2 regions of the Lysinibacillus sp. NPDC056232 genome follow, and region 1 is predicted to be linked to the other one. Evidence: riboswitches for the same ligand, from Rfam matches in the RefSeq annotation. Region 1 holds a riboswitch; the other holds the start of a gene.
The links. Region 1 has a riboswitch for S-adenosylmethionine ahead of ACFCYJ_RS14265 (Na+/H+ antiporter NhaC family protein). Riboswitches for the same ligand answer to the same signal wherever they lie in the genome.

Region 2: it holds a riboswitch for S-adenosylmethionine, as region 1 does, so the genes downstream of both, ACFCYJ_RS05520 (YezD family protein) here and ACFCYJ_RS14265 (Na+/H+ antiporter NhaC family protein) in region 1, are expected to answer to the same signal.

What each region holds. Positions count from the first base shown of each region.
Region 1 covers NZ_JBHJTF010000018.1:47-8,411, forward strand. Annotated here, with positions in the region: partial or broken gene ACFCYJ_RS14260 (hypothetical protein) at 1-1,130, shown strand, start outside; gene ACFCYJ_RS14265 (Na+/H+ antiporter NhaC family protein) at 1,706-2,989, opposite strand; SAM riboswitch class I at 3,097-3,204, opposite strand; gene ACFCYJ_RS14270 (protein NO VEIN domain-containing protein) at 3,578-4,588, shown strand; gene ACFCYJ_RS14275 (restriction endonuclease) at 4,722-5,036, opposite strand; gene ACFCYJ_RS14280 (winged helix-turn-helix domain-containing protein) at 5,069-5,638, opposite strand; gene ACFCYJ_RS14285 (DUF7662 domain-containing protein) at 5,956-6,210, shown strand; gene ACFCYJ_RS14290 (GmrSD restriction endonuclease domain-containing protein) at 6,226-8,046, shown strand; gene ACFCYJ_RS14295 (helix-turn-helix domain-containing protein) at 8,179-8,313, shown strand.
Region 2 covers NZ_JBHJTF010000005.1:15,263-23,627, reverse strand. Annotated here, with positions in the region: gene ACFCYJ_RS05535 (ABC transporter ATP-binding protein) at 1-512, opposite strand, end outside; gene ACFCYJ_RS05530 (acyl-CoA dehydrogenase family protein) at 527-1,669, opposite strand; gene ACFCYJ_RS05525 (ECF transporter S component) at 1,687-2,274, opposite strand; gene ACFCYJ_RS05520 (YezD family protein) at 2,471-2,641, opposite strand; SAM riboswitch class I at 2,710-2,806, opposite strand; gene ACFCYJ_RS05515 (phosphopantothenoylcysteine decarboxylase domain-containing protein) at 3,218-3,892, opposite strand; gene ACFCYJ_RS05510 (hypothetical protein) at 4,264-4,395, opposite strand; gene ACFCYJ_RS05505 (LysR family transcriptional regulator) at 4,556-5,431, opposite strand; gene ACFCYJ_RS05500 (DMT family transporter) at 5,566-6,465, shown strand; gene ACFCYJ_RS05495 (general stress protein) at 6,615-6,962, opposite strand; gene ACFCYJ_RS05490 (Dps family protein) at 7,159-7,599, opposite strand; gene ACFCYJ_RS05485 (hypothetical protein) at 7,867-8,193, opposite strand; gene ACFCYJ_RS05480 (RpnC/YadD family protein) at 8,245-8,365, opposite strand, start outside.

The sequences.
Region 1 (8,365 bases):
CAAGAGATTATAGAGAAAATAAACTCATTGAAGTTGATATTTTTAAAGATAATGAATATGTTTCAATTAAAGAACAAAATGATTTAGTTTTTAAAGGAACAGAAATCATATTAGATTATGAACAATTTTTCAATGTTTTTGAAAGTGTTTCAGAAATTGAAGAATATATAAGGGATAACTTTTTAATTAAAGATATTCAAATAATTGTTGATATTGTTAATGAAAATAGATTTCAAGTGAAATCTTATGAAGATGAAAAAAAGTTAGAGATAGATTTATCGAAATATTTAGAAGATGTAGATGTTACCTTATATGGGACAAAGCAGTTATCCCCTAATTTTATTGAGTACTTGGATGAGGTGGAAAAAGTAAAAATTCAATATTGTTTTGATGGACTAAATGTAGACTCTGTAATAGAAAAAAATATCTCTTTAAATAAATTTATAGGAAATAATTATATGAAATTAATTAGTTTTTTGGAGATTAATGATTCGAGTGATTTAAATGAGATTATTGAAGCTGAAGAGTACATTGATGATATCGAGGAATATTATAGAGAGAACTACCATGATGAAGATATTGTAATAGCCATTTCACCAACTATTGAATATAAAAAATTTCCTAATGGTTTATTAGAAGGTGAAACAATTATTGAAGGTTTGAACTTTAGTGATTTAGAAGATTTGGAGGATTTCTATCATGATAACTCATCTGGGACGTTTTACCATGATTTTGAATTGGATTTTTTTGGTATTGAAGGTATGAATAAATATGTTGAAATCAAATCCAATGGTGACGTAAAATCAGCAAAATTATATGTGCGAAATGTTTTTGTTGAAGAAGCCAAACTAATTTTTAATAATGGGATATTCTTTTGGAGAAATAAACTAAAATTTAAGTTAAATATATACAATAAATCAATTATGCCAAATGTAGCGAGAAATAACCTTTTAAAGTCTGATATAAAGATATTAAGTAATTCTATTCAACAAGCTCTATATTTAAGTATATTAGAAGAAATAAAAAACCCAATTGAACAAATGGTTTTCAAAGAGTATATAAAAAAATATCATAAATATAAAAATACTTTACTTAAAAGTGAATATAAAGCAGTTATTGATAATTTATAAAGTATTACGCATTTATTCTGAAGATTAAAACTCTATTTTCAAGTTTTTATTAGCTATGTAACAGTGCAAAAGATTAATTTAATAAACAATATGTCGCGATAAATTGAAAATGTATATAACAATTTATAAAAACTTGCCTCCGTAAGGTGTTTTTCAAAACCTTGGTCAAAACTAGGTCAGAGATTTTCAAGAATAGCTAAAAGCCCTTATAAATACTGATAAAACAGCGCTTTTAGGAGACGCCGGTTCGACTCCCGCTGTCTCTATACATAGATTGGATGTGAAACGCAGTTATATTAATAATTTTTGAGATTTGGAATAGTGAACGGGAGTTGAACTCCTGGCCCTATTTGTTAAAGACTAATTGATAAAAGTTAGGAAACTGTGGAGATTAAAGGTACAGGTGAATTTAATCAACCTTTTTAAGATTTTTATCGAAATTTATTACAAAGAAGAATAACCTCAAATAAAAAATCCAATCGTTTTGATTAATCTTTCTTTCAAAACAATTGGATTATTTCAATGTAAAATCAATATTTTTAAAAGCTACACCCGTCACTTTAAAGTAATGAAGTTCAGACTTTCTTTGGTTTCGGGTATCCACTAAGGATAGCGATAATCCCACAAATTCCTATCAAAATCGGGTAAAAAGAGTATTGCAGCATGCTCACTGGCGATATTCCAGCTACACTTGCGGCTGCCAGGAATTGGGCCCCATATGGCAGAAGACCTTGGATCGTACAGGAGAAAATATCTAATATACTTGCGGACTTTCTCGGCTCAATCCCATACTGATCAGCAATATTTTTTGCAAGTGGACCAGCAATTAAAATAGCAATTGTATTATTGGCAGTAGAGAAATTAGTAAGACTCACAAGGCCGGCAATCCCGAATTCAGCACCCTTTTTTGATTTAATTCTTCGTGTGGCAAGGTGAAGTAGGAAGTCAATTCCCCCGTTAAGCTTAATAATCTCCACCATTCCAGCTATTAAGATCGCGAGAAATGCCATTTCATACATGCCTGACATTCCTTCGCCAATCTTTTGAAAAAGGTCCATTAACTGATAGCTACCATCCGCTAAGCCAACAGCCCCGGCGAGAACAATCCCAAATGCAAGGACAAGGAAAACATTCATTCCTACTAGCGCAAAAATAATAACCAAAACATAGGGAACAATTTTTACCCAGCTATAGCTTAAATGCTCTACTTGTGTCGCCGTTTCACCCATTGTGATAACCCCTAAAATAATGCTCGTTACAATAGCTGCCGGCAACACAATCCAAAAATTCACCTTAAATTTATCCTTCATTTGTGCACCTTGTGAACGAACGGCAGTGATGGTTGTATCTGAAATAAAGGATAAATTATCGCCAAACATCGAACCGCCAACAATCGCTGCCATTACTAAAGCCATGGAAAAGTCGGTATGCTCGCTGATCCCAACTCCAATTGGTGCCAGTGCAACAATTGTTCCTACCGAAGTACCCATTGATAGGGAGATAAAGCAGGCAATGATGAACAAGCCTACGACAAGTAAGTTTGGCGGAATGACTGACAGAGCAAAGTTAACAGTGGAGTCCACTGCCCCCATGCCTTTTGCTACCTCTGAAAAGGCTCCAGCCAATAGAAAAATAACAACCATCAGCATGACATTTAAATTTCCTGCGCCTTTACAAAAAATATCAACCTTTTGCGAAAACGATTCTTTTCGATTCATCGCCAGAGCCACAGCGCCCGAAATGGCAATGGCTACAATGACAGGGAAGGCGTAAAAATCACCTGTAATAACCCCTGAACCAATAAATAAAACCAAAAAAACAACAAATGGGATTAACGCCCATGGATTCTCTTTCTTCATTGTTCTACCTCCAAAAATTAAAAATGGATACGTCTTTGTCCATTCTCTTCCTAAAAAAGACCTCTTCTTGAAATAACAAGAAGAGGTCTTATATCTATAAAACACTCCTCTTATCTATCAAGCCATTGCTTGCTGGATTTGGCACAGTAACTTACTCACAAAGTTCCGCTGCCGAGATTTCATAGGGCCAGTCCCTCCATCTCTCTTGATAAGAAGAAAAACATATTATTTTTTGTACAATAATAAAATGTTATAATAAAACATCTATATTTGCAACTTATTTTTAATCAAACTGAATTTCAAAACGACATCAAAGTACATTTTCTCAAAAAAGTTTACTTTACTTTAAGGCTACCACGGCAAAATGAGAGAAGCTTTAAATCTTCGTGAAATTTAGTGTCTTTAATCTCTCGTAATTAAAAACACACTGCCCGTAATCATAAATAGAGCCAAACTATAAACGTTTAAGATTATTCATCTATTAATGAACTTTTTGACAATGTAATAATCATAAATTATAGTAAAAATACAAAATTCAAAAAATATTAAAATTGAAATGGAACGTTTCCTGAAACTAAGGGTGAACATATGAGTAATTTTATTGTAATGCAAAATGCTACACACGAAGAAGAAATCATCGGAGGATATATGTGGTCCCCTCAAAAAAACAAAAATGGAAATAGTAATCATGCGTACGAACGAATGGCTACAATTAAGGCTGGAAATAAAATTTACAGCTGTTATGATCAAGCAATTCGAGCGGTAGGTATAGCAACGTCAGATTGTTATATTGCAGAACAACCGCATGAGCTACAGGAGAAAAATCTATGGTCAGATGAAGGATATAAGGTGGATGTAGATTACACAATTTTAGAACGTCCAATTATGATTAGAGATGTTTGGGGAGATATGGAATCTGATCGTCCGCAAAAATATTCAGCCTTTCAAGAAAATGGACGAGGGAATCAGGCTTACTTATTTCCCTGTCCTAAAGCTTGGGCTAGCTTGTTTGACAACTTTTTTAACGAAGATAGCCCTGAAGCAGAACTAATAGAAGATGGTGAAATTAACGAGGAAATGTTTGCGACTTCTAGTTACGAGCAGGGAGAGTCTAGAGTTAGAAAAAAGCTACAAAAAGACTTGAAAAAACGTAAAAAAATTGGTGATACTGCAGAGCAAAAAGTATTTGAATATGTGAAAAAGAAAGTAATAGAAGTATTCGGTGAAAAATACGGAGAACAGGTAGAGCATGTAGAGCAAACGCAAGGTGATGGATTAGGATACGATATTACAGCATTTGATTATTTACAGCCACAGTCTCCTCCAAAACCAATAAAAATTAAAGTTAAGGGTACAACATCAACAAATACAAGTGCAGTCTACTCAATTTCTTATCCTGAATTGGAAAAAATTATTCAGTATAAGGATGAAATGTGGCTAGTACGTGTATATGGTGTAGGCAAGAAAAGTGAGATGAAAATGGAAATAGATAATGACTTTAGTAGTTATAACTCAGTAAATGATTTGTTGACACGTAAGTATGCATATATTCCATCAACAATTGATGTATATGGCACACGAGTAGAAAACAATAAATGAATTATTAAACTTCAAAATAAATTCTCCTATACTTGACGATAAAGAATAGGATTTTTCTCTACATAAGAAAGACTCGATATATCTTAAAAAATGCAGCAAACTTCAAATAAGCTTGCTGCATTTTGCCTCCGGGTTATAAACCTTCCTCAAAAAAGTCTAAATCCATACGCTTTATTGTAAAGATCTGTACATTCGATACACCTACATTGTATAAAAACATGAGCTCAGTAAGTTTCATTCCATCAATTAATATTAATGATTTATCGATACTCTCGGAATATGTAATTGCTTCTTTTGTAAAACGAGATGTAGTGATATAAATCCCTTTGTTAGCTTTAAAGCCTACTAAGCTTCCTACAAATGCTTGGATATCAGGTCTTGAAACTGGATTTGTCCAACGTTTTCCCTGTAAGTAGATTTTATCTAACCCCAAGATGTCTTCTTTCACAATGCCATCGATTCCACCATCACCAGATTTTCCTACCGCTTCCCAGCATCAGAAATCGATCCTCCGTAACCCATTGCTACGATTAATTTTACAATTAATTGCTCAAAGAATTGAGGAGAGCATTCCATAATTTTTTCTAATAGTTCGGTTTGCAATGATTGCTTTAAGATTTGATCGTTTTCATTCATAATTTCTAAGGGGGTCCTGGAATCCTCAGAAATAACTGTTTGTATATCAGAATCTGTGGAAGGTTTTGTACGATTTTTAAATGCTAAAAATTGAGGATAACGTTCTAATACTTTCTGATTGATTTCTTTATCAGACGAATCTTTAAGAAGTTTTAAGCCTTCGGATGTAATTTTAAATACAGCACGTTTTGGACTACTTATTAGACCGGCATTTTTAAGATAAGTACGTGCCCAACCTATTCGATTAACGACAACTGTTTGATTTCCACTAGGGAGAAGTTCTTCTACTTGTTCTTCTGATAAATTGAAATAGTGAGGTAAAAATTCATACAATTCTTTTAATGTATGCTCATTTTCATCTTTTAGATAGTCTAAAAAGGGATACATAAATTGTTCATAAGTAGGTATTTGCAAGTGAGTCATTCCTTTGTATTAATATAAAAAATCTATATTTTTATTTTACGATAATTGTATAAGATGTGGGACTTAATATTATGTATAATATAGGTATAAGGAAAAAATATAATTTAATGCCATTTTTAGGGCGTTTTGATAAGAAGTAGAATTGGAGATTAAACAGCTTATTGGAAGAAAGAACACATCCTGAGTGTTTTATTGGTCTTGAAGTCAGCCATAAATATAGGAAATAATTACGTGAAACATTTACCTTTTATGTAAGGGAAGCGTCCACATTTAGAGTTTGTGTGATTTAATACCGGAGGAGGGATATAATGCGTGGGGAAAAGTATTTGCAACTACAACAATTTTTAAAATCAAATGGTTCAGAGTGTATTACACTTTCTTTTGGAAATATCGAAATGATTTTAGGTTTTAAACTTCCCGACTCAGCATATAAATATTCTGCTTGGTGGAGTAATAATATTGGTTCTCATACACAAGCGCACTCTTGGGTTGACGCTGGTTACAAAACTCAATCAATTCAATTGGGAAATCAAGTTATTTTTAAGAAAGATATAATAAGATGAAAAAAGGAGATTAAAATGAGTAGCACATTTAAGTCAAATGATACAGCAATTGTAGATATTTTAAAAAATATAGAGAATGGACAAATTCAACTACCAGATTTCCAGCGTGGATGGGTTTGGGATGATCATCGTATAAAAGCATTAATCGCAAGTATTTCAAATGCATACCCTGTTGGAGCATTGATGTTTTTGGAGTTTAGTGAAAATGGTGAAATTCGTTTTAAATATCGCCCGTTTACAGGTGCTAATGCAGCAGATAGTCCAGAAATTTTAGTCTTGGATGGACAGCAAAGGATGACGTCAATTTTTAACTCTTTATATTCGAGAAAACCGGTACAAACGCGTACTGAAAAAAATAAAGAAATCCAACGCTATTATTATTTAGATATTGAAAAAAGCTTGAATAGTACAACGGACCGTGTAGATGCAGTAATTTCTGTTCCAGAAGATAAAATTATCCGAACAAATTTTGGGCGAGATATAGAGCTAGATGTTAGTACGCGAGAGAAAGAATTTGCTAATAAAATGTTTCCATTAAACATTGTCTATGATTCTGTGGAATGCATGATGTGGATGAGTGAGTATCAAAAATTCTATAATTACGACCCTTTAATCTTTCAAGATTATATAGAATTTAACAAAGAAGTACTAGTACCAATTCAAACGTATAAAGTGCCAGTTATTACTTTAGGAAAAAATACACCTAAAGATGCCGTTTGCCAAGTTTTTGAAAATGTAAATACTGGCGGAGTCTCGTTAACTGTTTTTGAATTGGTAACAGCTACTTTTGCTGCAGATAATTTTGAACTTCGAAAAGATTGGGAAGAACGAATGAAAAAAATGATCGATTTGTCTGCTTTATCGTATGCAAATCAAGATCAAGCACTACTAAAAGTAGTATCTTCATCAGATTTTTTAACTGCGATAACGCTTTTAGATCGCTATTATGTTCGTAAAAATGGTGGGGAAGCAATAAGTTGTAAAAAACGTGATGTTTTAAAACTAACCTTAGAGAAATATCAAAAGTATTCAGAGGATTTAATGGAAGGCTTTATTCAAGCGGCTAACTTTTTGAAGGAACAACGGATTTTTACTGCACGTGATTTACCATACAGTACTCAATTAATCCCATTATCGGTTATGTTCACGGTACTTAAAAGCAAAGCACAGGATAGCACAGTGAAACAAAAAATATCTAGTTGGTATTGGTGTGGTGTATTTGGTGAGATGTATGGAGGAGCAAATGAAACTAGATTTGCTACGGATGTTTCTGGAATGATGGAATGGATTGATGGAGGAAAAGAACCAGATACTGTACAACGAGCATACTTCCAACCTACCAGATTACTTTCTTTACAATCTCGGTTAAGTGCTGCGTATAAAGGAGTAAATGCACTAATACTAAAAAAGGGTTGTTTAGACTTCATTACAGGTAGCTCAATGGACTTTACTACATTTTTAGATGAAAGTACAGATATACATCATATATTCCCTCGTAAATATTGTGAGGATAACAAGTTAGAAAAACGAAAATGGAATTCCGTTGTGAATAAAACCCCATTATTTGCTAAAACAAATCGAGGAATTGGTGGTTCTGCACCAAGTAAATATTCTCAAAAAATTATAATTGATAATCGAGTAACTGAAAAAAATCTAAATAATTATCTTGAAACACATTTAATTAGTATTGAAGATTTGAAAAATGATAATTTCGAAGAATATTTTATCAAAAGAGCAAAATCGTTACTGAACTTGATAAGTGTTGCAATGGATAAACCAATCTCAAACTTAGATGGGGAAGATGTTGTAGAAGCATTCGGTAAAGCGTTAATTTAAATTCTCTTTTGAATATTGTTTAGTAATAAAACCTGAGAATTATGAGACGAATTAAAAAGCTCAATAGGTATGGCCATATGGTCCTGCACCCCTAAAGTTAGAGTCAAAAATCTAACCTTAGGGGTGTTTTTTATGGTGAAATACAGTGAAGAATTCAAAATAAATGTGGTTAATGAATATATGAAAGGTCCTTTAGGTTATAAATTATTAGCGGAAAAACATGACATACCAAATTACTCGCAAATAAAGCGTTGGGTATGTGCCTAAATAATAGCTATGAAGGGTGATAGCGAAATAACCTTACTCATAAGTAATATCA
Region 2 (8,365 bases), on a different contig from region 1:
GCTATGGCTGCACGTTGCTTCATCCCTCCAGACATTTGTCCAGGATATTTTGTAATGACGTGGCCTAGATTGACAAGCTTTAAATAATCCTCTGCAAGCTGTTGTAATGCTTGTTTCTTTTTCGTTTTCCCAAGCTTTTGTTTTAATGCAAGCACAATATTGCTACGTGCCGTTAACCAAGGAAACAGAGAATAATCTTGGAATACTACACCGCAATCTGGCGCCTGTGTTTGAAGCGACACATCATCAATCGTAATGTCTCCGGCGTTTGGTTGCTCGAGTCCTGCAAGCAAACGAAGAAAGGTACTTTTTCCACAACCACTCGGGCCCATCAGAACGAGAAATTCACCTTCCTGCACATTGATCGAAATGTCGTTTAAAATTCGAACATTTTGATAACCGAAATGAATGTTTTTCGCCTCTATTTTATTTTTTGTTGCTGGCGCAAGCGCCTCATTCGTCTTCTCCAAGTCATTATTGTCATGCTTTTCTACACGCTCTAATAGCACCATGATATTCACCCCTTCTAACGTTGTAAGACACGTCTTCCTAATTCTTGTATGGTCATATCTACTGGCACATGTAGCGTCATCGTCCGTAAATTACGCCAGTAGCGATCAAAGCCGTAGCGATTAGCTGTAGCACGACTTCCCATAACCTCAAACATACGAGAAGTGATGTCTAGCCCTATTTTCGTCGTCACAATTTTCGCAACATTCGCAGCATCGTCTAACGCTTCACGTTCTGCTAGCGTTATGTTACTTCCTTTTAGCCAAAGCTTTTGGAACAATTCATCTGAACGTTCCACCACTAATTTGGCCGCCTCTACCTGAGCAAAAAATTCACCAAAATGTTTTTGAATAATTGGATCCTCTGTTGCTGAAGTGTAGAGCGGTGAACGCGCTCTCGTTTCAGTTTGTGTGTAAATTCTTGCTGCTTCAAATGCGCCTTCTACAATACCTAAATACAGATGATTTAAGATAAAGCTTGAAATATTTAAACGTAGGCGAGAAAACTCATCGCGATTAAAGCCATTCTCCAGTACTTCATTAAGTTCCACACGTACCGCATGAAATTCGACTGTCCCACTATCTGTCTGACGTTGACCAAAATTATCCCAATCCCCTTTCACTTCTATACCTATTCGTTTAGTAGGTATTATAGCCAACAAAGGCTCTTCCCGACCTTCTAACAGCGCTGATGCTAACAAATAATCAGAATCTACACTACCTGAGCAAAATGTTTTCTTACCTTCAAAAATGTAATGTTTGTCATGCTTCGTTGCCGTTAACTTAATATCAATAGGGTTAAAGGCATTGCCCCAAAATAAATTTCGTTGTACGGTTTCCGTATAATAACGCACTTTTTGCTCTTCATTTCCACATAAATGTGGCGTCGTTAAATTGACAAAATGATAACCAAAAATATGTGCTAGCGAGCTATCTACTCTAGCAAAAATACGCACAACCTGTAGGACATCAAGCCAATCACCTCCTAAACCACCATATTCAGTCGGAATTAAGAGTTTTAAAAGTCCACTTTCCCGTATTAAATCTCGCTCATTTTTAGCATTCCCCCCTGCTTGATCTCGCGTGACGGCTGTTTCCTTAAATTTTTGCGCAAGCGAAGTTGCAATTTCTTCAATCTTTTTAACTGTTTTTGTCGTCATTATTATACCTCCTGTTTTTAATATGTACGATTATATTTCAAGCATTGCTGAGCCATCCAAGTTCGAATATTTCGGAATACTATCATTGTTACAATCATGACAATGACACCTTTCACTAGATTGAATGGTAGAATCCCTAATACAATCATATCTGTTAAAGCATCCCCCTTCACAGGTTCCATTCCTAAAAATAAAGTGTACATTGGTAGGAAAAGCACATAATTCAGAAGGCTCATACCAACTGCCATCGAAGCTGTACCTGCAAGCAAACCAATGACAAGCCCCTTCCCACTTTGTATTTTTGAATAGAAGAAATACACCGGGATGATAAATAACACGCCTGTTGTAAAGTTGGCCATATGCCCTACCGGTACACCAGTCATGCTTCCTGACAATAACCAATCCAATATATTTTTTAATAGCTCCACTAAAATCCCTGCAACTGGTCCCATCGTCATTGCTGCTAATAAGGCCGGCACATCACTAAAATCTACCTGTAAGAAACTAGGAAACGGTGGTAACGGAAAATTAAATAACATCAATACAATTGATATACTACTCAGTACACCAATATTCATGAAATATCTTAATCTCAAATTGCTCACTCCTTTTTAAATCGCTACTAATTAAGAAAAACTTCAATCAGATGGGTATTCTTCATACCTACGGATCCTACGTTGAACCAATCGGGCTTTTACGGTCAGTTCAGTGCCCTTCTTACTGCCGTAAAACGGGGTCAAAAAAAACCACATATAAGCGTAGGAAAGATTCCTGCTTATGATGTGGCCTCCAGATTTCTAGTCAGCTGCGATTATTCGGTTTTTTTTGTGGAAATCTTTGCTTTTCAAGTCGATTAATTTGCACAATAACGCCATCTTGAATGGTGATATGCACCTCGCCAAATTGTAGATTTTGAATAGCATTGGCAATCACTTCTAATTTCTTGTCATCAATCTTTGCTGTTTGAGACATTCCGATACACCCCTTCTCATACTTTTTTGTACAAAAGAGGTCAACGCATCATGATGATTCGATGGACCCCCTTATCTGTCAGAAAACTCTGCTGGATTTGGCACCGATTCATATCGGTTGCCGAGGCTTCATTAGGCCAAGTCCCTCCGCTTCTCCTGATAAGGTATTACGTTTCTTGGAAATAATTCTATAATTCTGAAAACCTATTGTCAATATAAATATTACAAAACCTAGACGAATACTATGAAATTAAGCGAAATGGTTCATTTTGTCAGTAAAAGGGACGCAAAATTTATGAAGAAAGCTTGTGAAAGTTTTAGCCTGAGTTCCTCTTTTTCAGCGGATGTTTGGACACCCACTGAAAAGTAGCTTAAATCCGCATTCATCTCACACTTCTGCTGAAAGAAGTTAAATAACTTTATTGGGTTTTCTTAAATACCTGAGGTCCATAAAAAAACTGTGTAGACGCACTTTCCGTCTGCACAGTTTTTTTGCTAGCATAAATTGAATGATTTTTTTCATCGCTGATAGGGATGACTTCTTCGCTGATAGACATCGCACTCGCATAAGAGAGATTTAATGTTTTTGTAAGCATCCCATTAATGCTTTGGCTGTTTGTTCTTTGCCCATCACCTTAATGGGTTGTCCTTCAGCCGGTACGATCCAATGTGGCTCATCTCCACCATATAAAGACTGTGAGCTATTAGCTACCATAAATTGAGCATTGGCCGATTCCATCCGTAGACGTGCCCGGGACAGTAAAAATTCCTCATCATCCGTTGCCTCAAGTTTAAAGCCTACTAGAGTAACTTTCGGCTGCCACCCCTTTATTTGACCTAATACTTTAGGTGCCTTTTTAAAGTGGATGATAGGTGGCTCGTCAGATGGCATTTTACCGGTTTCCTCAAGTAAATTCCCAGATTGGTCATACACTTTGTCAATGAGCCAATCAGAACCTGCAGCCGCCATAACAACGATATCTATCTGTTCTTCCTGAACAGCATGTCGAACTTTCTCGCCTAAATCTTCAATGCCTTCAAATCCAATGGTACGCATTTTATCTTTATTCGTTGGAAGCTGTGCGAAATAACCATGCATATACAATACGTTTGCCCCAGCCGCTAGTGCCGCTTCAGCTAAATAACAGCCCATCGACCCTTTCGATAAATTCGTATGTCCACGCACACGATCCCATTTTTCAAGTGTTCCCCCACTTGTAATGAGTACGGTCTTACCTCGTAATGTCCCCATACACTCACCTTTTTTCTAATCAATTTCGCCTTGGCGTAATTGTAGCTGTCGCTTTGCTTTCGCTACAGAAAACATTTGCCGCTGACGCTTCGCTTTCGCGCAGATAAACAATGCGTCCGGATTTTGAATTGTGCCTAGGCCTGCACGAGGGCCGACACGATGTCGGTCATTTCGGTAATGCCACAGGACGTGGCGTTTTTACCGATGCAGGTCAGTTAGCCGTTTTCGCAGGATGAGAATATTTTAGGCTAACATCCTTGTATTCATCCCTTTGAAAATCCGTGACATCCGCCGGAGGCTTTGGGCCAACATGATGTTTTCTGTGCGAAAGCGCAGTGCTAACGTAGCGTCAGCAACATGATGTTGGTCACTCAGTCGTGTGTTGCTGTCGCTGCGCTTTCGCACAGATAAATTGCTACAGGACGTGGCGTTCTTAGACTGAGTTCCTCTATTTCAGTAGGTGTTTGGACACCCACTGAAAAAGTAATCAAAATTGCATTCATCTCTCCATCTTTAGAGGTGGGAATCTTCTGTACCTGCCGCTACGCTTTCGGTACAAAAAAGATCTGCTGAATGAAGATAAATATACAAATACTATTTTAACGTAATGCTATGTGATGCTTCAATGTTGTTTTTATAGCGCTTGTTGCTCTCCACTAAAAATTATTTCATATTTTGCTCTTTTAACCAGGAACTTAATATCTCCGCAAATTTCTTTGTTACTGGTGATGCTTGGTGATTCATAGCTAATCCAATTGTGCGATAGCCTCCTTGTTTTAAAGGTATGGCTTTTATCGTAGGTGGTAAGTTATTTATCACTAATTTCGGTAAAATACTAATTCCAAGCTGATGAGAAATCATCGAAATAATCCCTACCTCTTCCGATAATTCAAAGCGAATATTTGGCTTCACGTGATATTGCTCTAACAGGACTTTTACATCATTTGTCCCTTTATATGAAGTCATGATAAATGGCAAATCTTCTAGTTCAACAATATCAATTTCTGCTTTATCATAGAGTGGACTTTTATCGGAGACAATACACAGCAATGGATCTTGCTGTAGTTCAGTATACCGAAATTGCTTTGACTTTTGACCATTTAAAAATCCTGCATCCACCTCTCCACTCAATAGCCATTGTTCTATTTCATAATAATCTCCCTCACGTAATTCAACTTGTATACCAGGAAATTGATTTTCCATAATATGAACAATTTCTGGCATCCAGTTTGAAGAAATACTTGAAATCACACCAATTCGTACTTTCCCACGCGTAACGCCGAGTATATGTGCTGCTTCTTGCTGTAACAGTTCCTGTGCATCGAGGACATGCCTCATTGCCCTTAACATTGTATCTCCTTCACTTGTTAACGTGACACCCGCTCGACTTCTGTGAATGAGTGCAAAGCCGAAATCCTTTTCTAAGCTTGAAACAGCATGACTTACAGCAGATTGGGTTAATCCTAATGCCTCTGCTGCTTTTGTAAAGCTAGCTACCTCAGCCACTTTATTCAAAATCTCATATTTGACTAAACTCATTGTCTTGTCCTCGATATACATGAATTTTTTTAATACTGATTATTATAAACATTCGTTTTACTAATCACAATACAAGAGATATAGTAAATTTTAGGTTGAAAACTGTTTTAGTACACAGATTGTGGGTGAGCATAATGAGTATCCAAGGAAAAGCAAATTTATTAATGGTTATAGTAACAATGTTTTGGGGATTATCTTATACCTTTATGGTAATGGGGCTTGAAACAATGGCTGTTTATAATGTGGTGGCATTGCGTTGTATCATCGCATTTTTCGTAGCAGGTATCATCTTTTATAAACGTATAATTAAGGCCGATGCTAAAACTTTAAAATATGCGGCTATTCAAGGGTTTCTATTATTCATTGTGTTTGTTCTAAGCTTATTGGGACTAGAAACAACTTCGGTATCAAATGCTGGATTTATTTTAAGTCTAACAGTTATTTTAGTACCTATTTTCAGCAGTTTTATTGACAAAAAATTACCTTCAAGAGCCGTTAGCTTTGCGATTGTTTGCACAATGATTGGGATTACTGTTTTAACTGCTCATGGCTCATTTACCTTTCAAAAAGGGGATATTTTAGTAGCCATCGCAGCACTATGTTATTCGATTTATTTACTGTTAAACAGTACATTTACACGTAATGTTGAATCAATTTCATATGGCATTTACCAGCTCGGTTTTGCCGGGATTTATGCACTCGTGTTATCATTCATTTTCGAAACACCAACGCTTCCAAATACAACGACTTCTTGGATTGCTATTATAGGACTCGGTGTCATTTGTAGTGCTTTTTGCTTCGTAGGTCAAACTGTTGCACAACAGTTTACTTCTGCTACACATACAGGACTAATATTTTCCTTAGAACCAATTTTTGCAGCGATGTTTGCCATGATGTTTATTGGTGAAGGAATAACGATAAAAGTATTAATAGGTGGAAGCTTTATTCTAATTGGTAACCTTGTTGCGCAATTAGAGCATCTTCATGTATTACGCTTTATTAAAAAACATGATGACGAAAAAGCTATACATTAATTATGTTTAAATTCGCACTCTACAAACAAACAGAGTGATGCATTTGCACTCACTCTGTTTGTTTTATATTTAGTAACGCTCCGTGTGTTCAAGAAGAAACTCTCCCTGTTACAGTGAATCAGGGAGAATAGCAATCATCCTTATATATATTATGTCGTCATAGGTTCAATTGATGGCTCAGCAAATACTACGATGACACCTTGTTCTACGAGATGAGCATAGTAAGCTGTTTGTCCCTCTGTAAGATCAAATCGCTTTAATCCTTCCTTCACAGCCGATTCACCGGTAAACCAAGACTTAAATTGATCCACCCAATTCCCTACCTCATGTGTTTTAACATTAGCATCCCATTCTACACCTTCAAATTTGTTTGGATCCTTTGCAATAACATGAATGTCCTCTATTTGATATGCTTCTAATCGCATACTTTCTAAAATATGAAGCATTTCTTCCCTTGTATGGGCCACTTCAATTTGTGGGTTTTGTTCATTTATCATGCTCAATTCCTCCTAACTTATATGGCTTACTAGGTATCTACCCTTCCTATTCAAGAATAAACATATTTTGTCCATTCTTCTCCGAACTGTAATATATGTTATATCTTCGTGATATATGTTACTTTTATGAAACTTCAAAAAATAGGCAACGGAAGTTTTAAAAAAATTCCCATTACCTATCATTTTTAGTTGGTTTTTAGTGCCCGAGGAAGGCCTTCAACATCCATGTATGCTTTTCAAGGGACTGGTACATAGCATTTAGTATATCCTCTGTTCGATCGTCCCCTTCCTCTGCCGCAAGCTCCATTGTTGAATTTAAAGCTTTCATAAGTTTTTGGAAATCGGCAATGGTTGTAGCCACCATTTCCTCTGTCGTCTCATTCCCTGTCGCTTCCGCTATACAGGACAGTTCAAGATGTTCTTTTAACGTAGCAACTGGTTTGCCATCCTTAGAAAGAATACGTTCTGCAATTTCATCTAGATTTAACGTTGTTTCATTATATAATTCTTCAAATTTTGCATGTAGTGTAAAGAAGGCATTTCCCGTAACATACCAATGATAATTGTGCAATTTCGTATAAAGTACAGACCATGTAGCGACAAGTTTATTCAATTGTTTGTTTAAGTTTTGTGTCATTATTTCTCCTCCAATGTGCCCGTTGTTCTAGCCATTAGTATGCGTTGCAAAGTGTATTAGCTATACGCCATTTTTCCCATTGACACTAATTTGTAATACAAAACTAAATTCTTTCTACTTTAGGCTACTCACTTTTCCGCGTGAAATTTTGCTCTACGACGGGAGCACTTGAGCAGCCCTCGCTACAAATGCAGTTCCTAAGAAAATTCACACAGATGGATTTTATCAATTGGACACTATAAAAAAACTAATTTGGGATTGTCTTTTTTACCTCTCTACACAATTAGAATACTTCGATTTCTTACGCATTTCCCTTATTTTTTCTACTGGAAGCTTTGCAACTTCAGCAATCCATTCGTCTTCAGCACCCTTTTCAAACAAACCAACAATTATTTGTTTCATACCACGTTCGATTCCTTGCTCGATTCCTTGCTCGATTCCTTGCTCAATGCCCTCCTGCCTTTCTAATTCCAATACTCCAGCAAGTGTCGGTGGTAAATCTTCTTTATATAAATGCAACATTTCTTCCTCCCCTCTAATTTCCTCTTTCACATCTCTTATAAGCTGCTCAGACATCACTCTTGGTAGCTTCAATAAATAATTTCAACATTAGTGCATCAGTGTCTAGATCTAAATACTTTTTAATTATTTATGTTCCTTACGGATTTCCTTTATCTTTGTCACTGGAAGCTTCGAAACCTCTGCAATCCATTCGTCTTCAGCGCCCTTTTCAATCAACCCAATAATTATTTGTTTCATGCCTTGT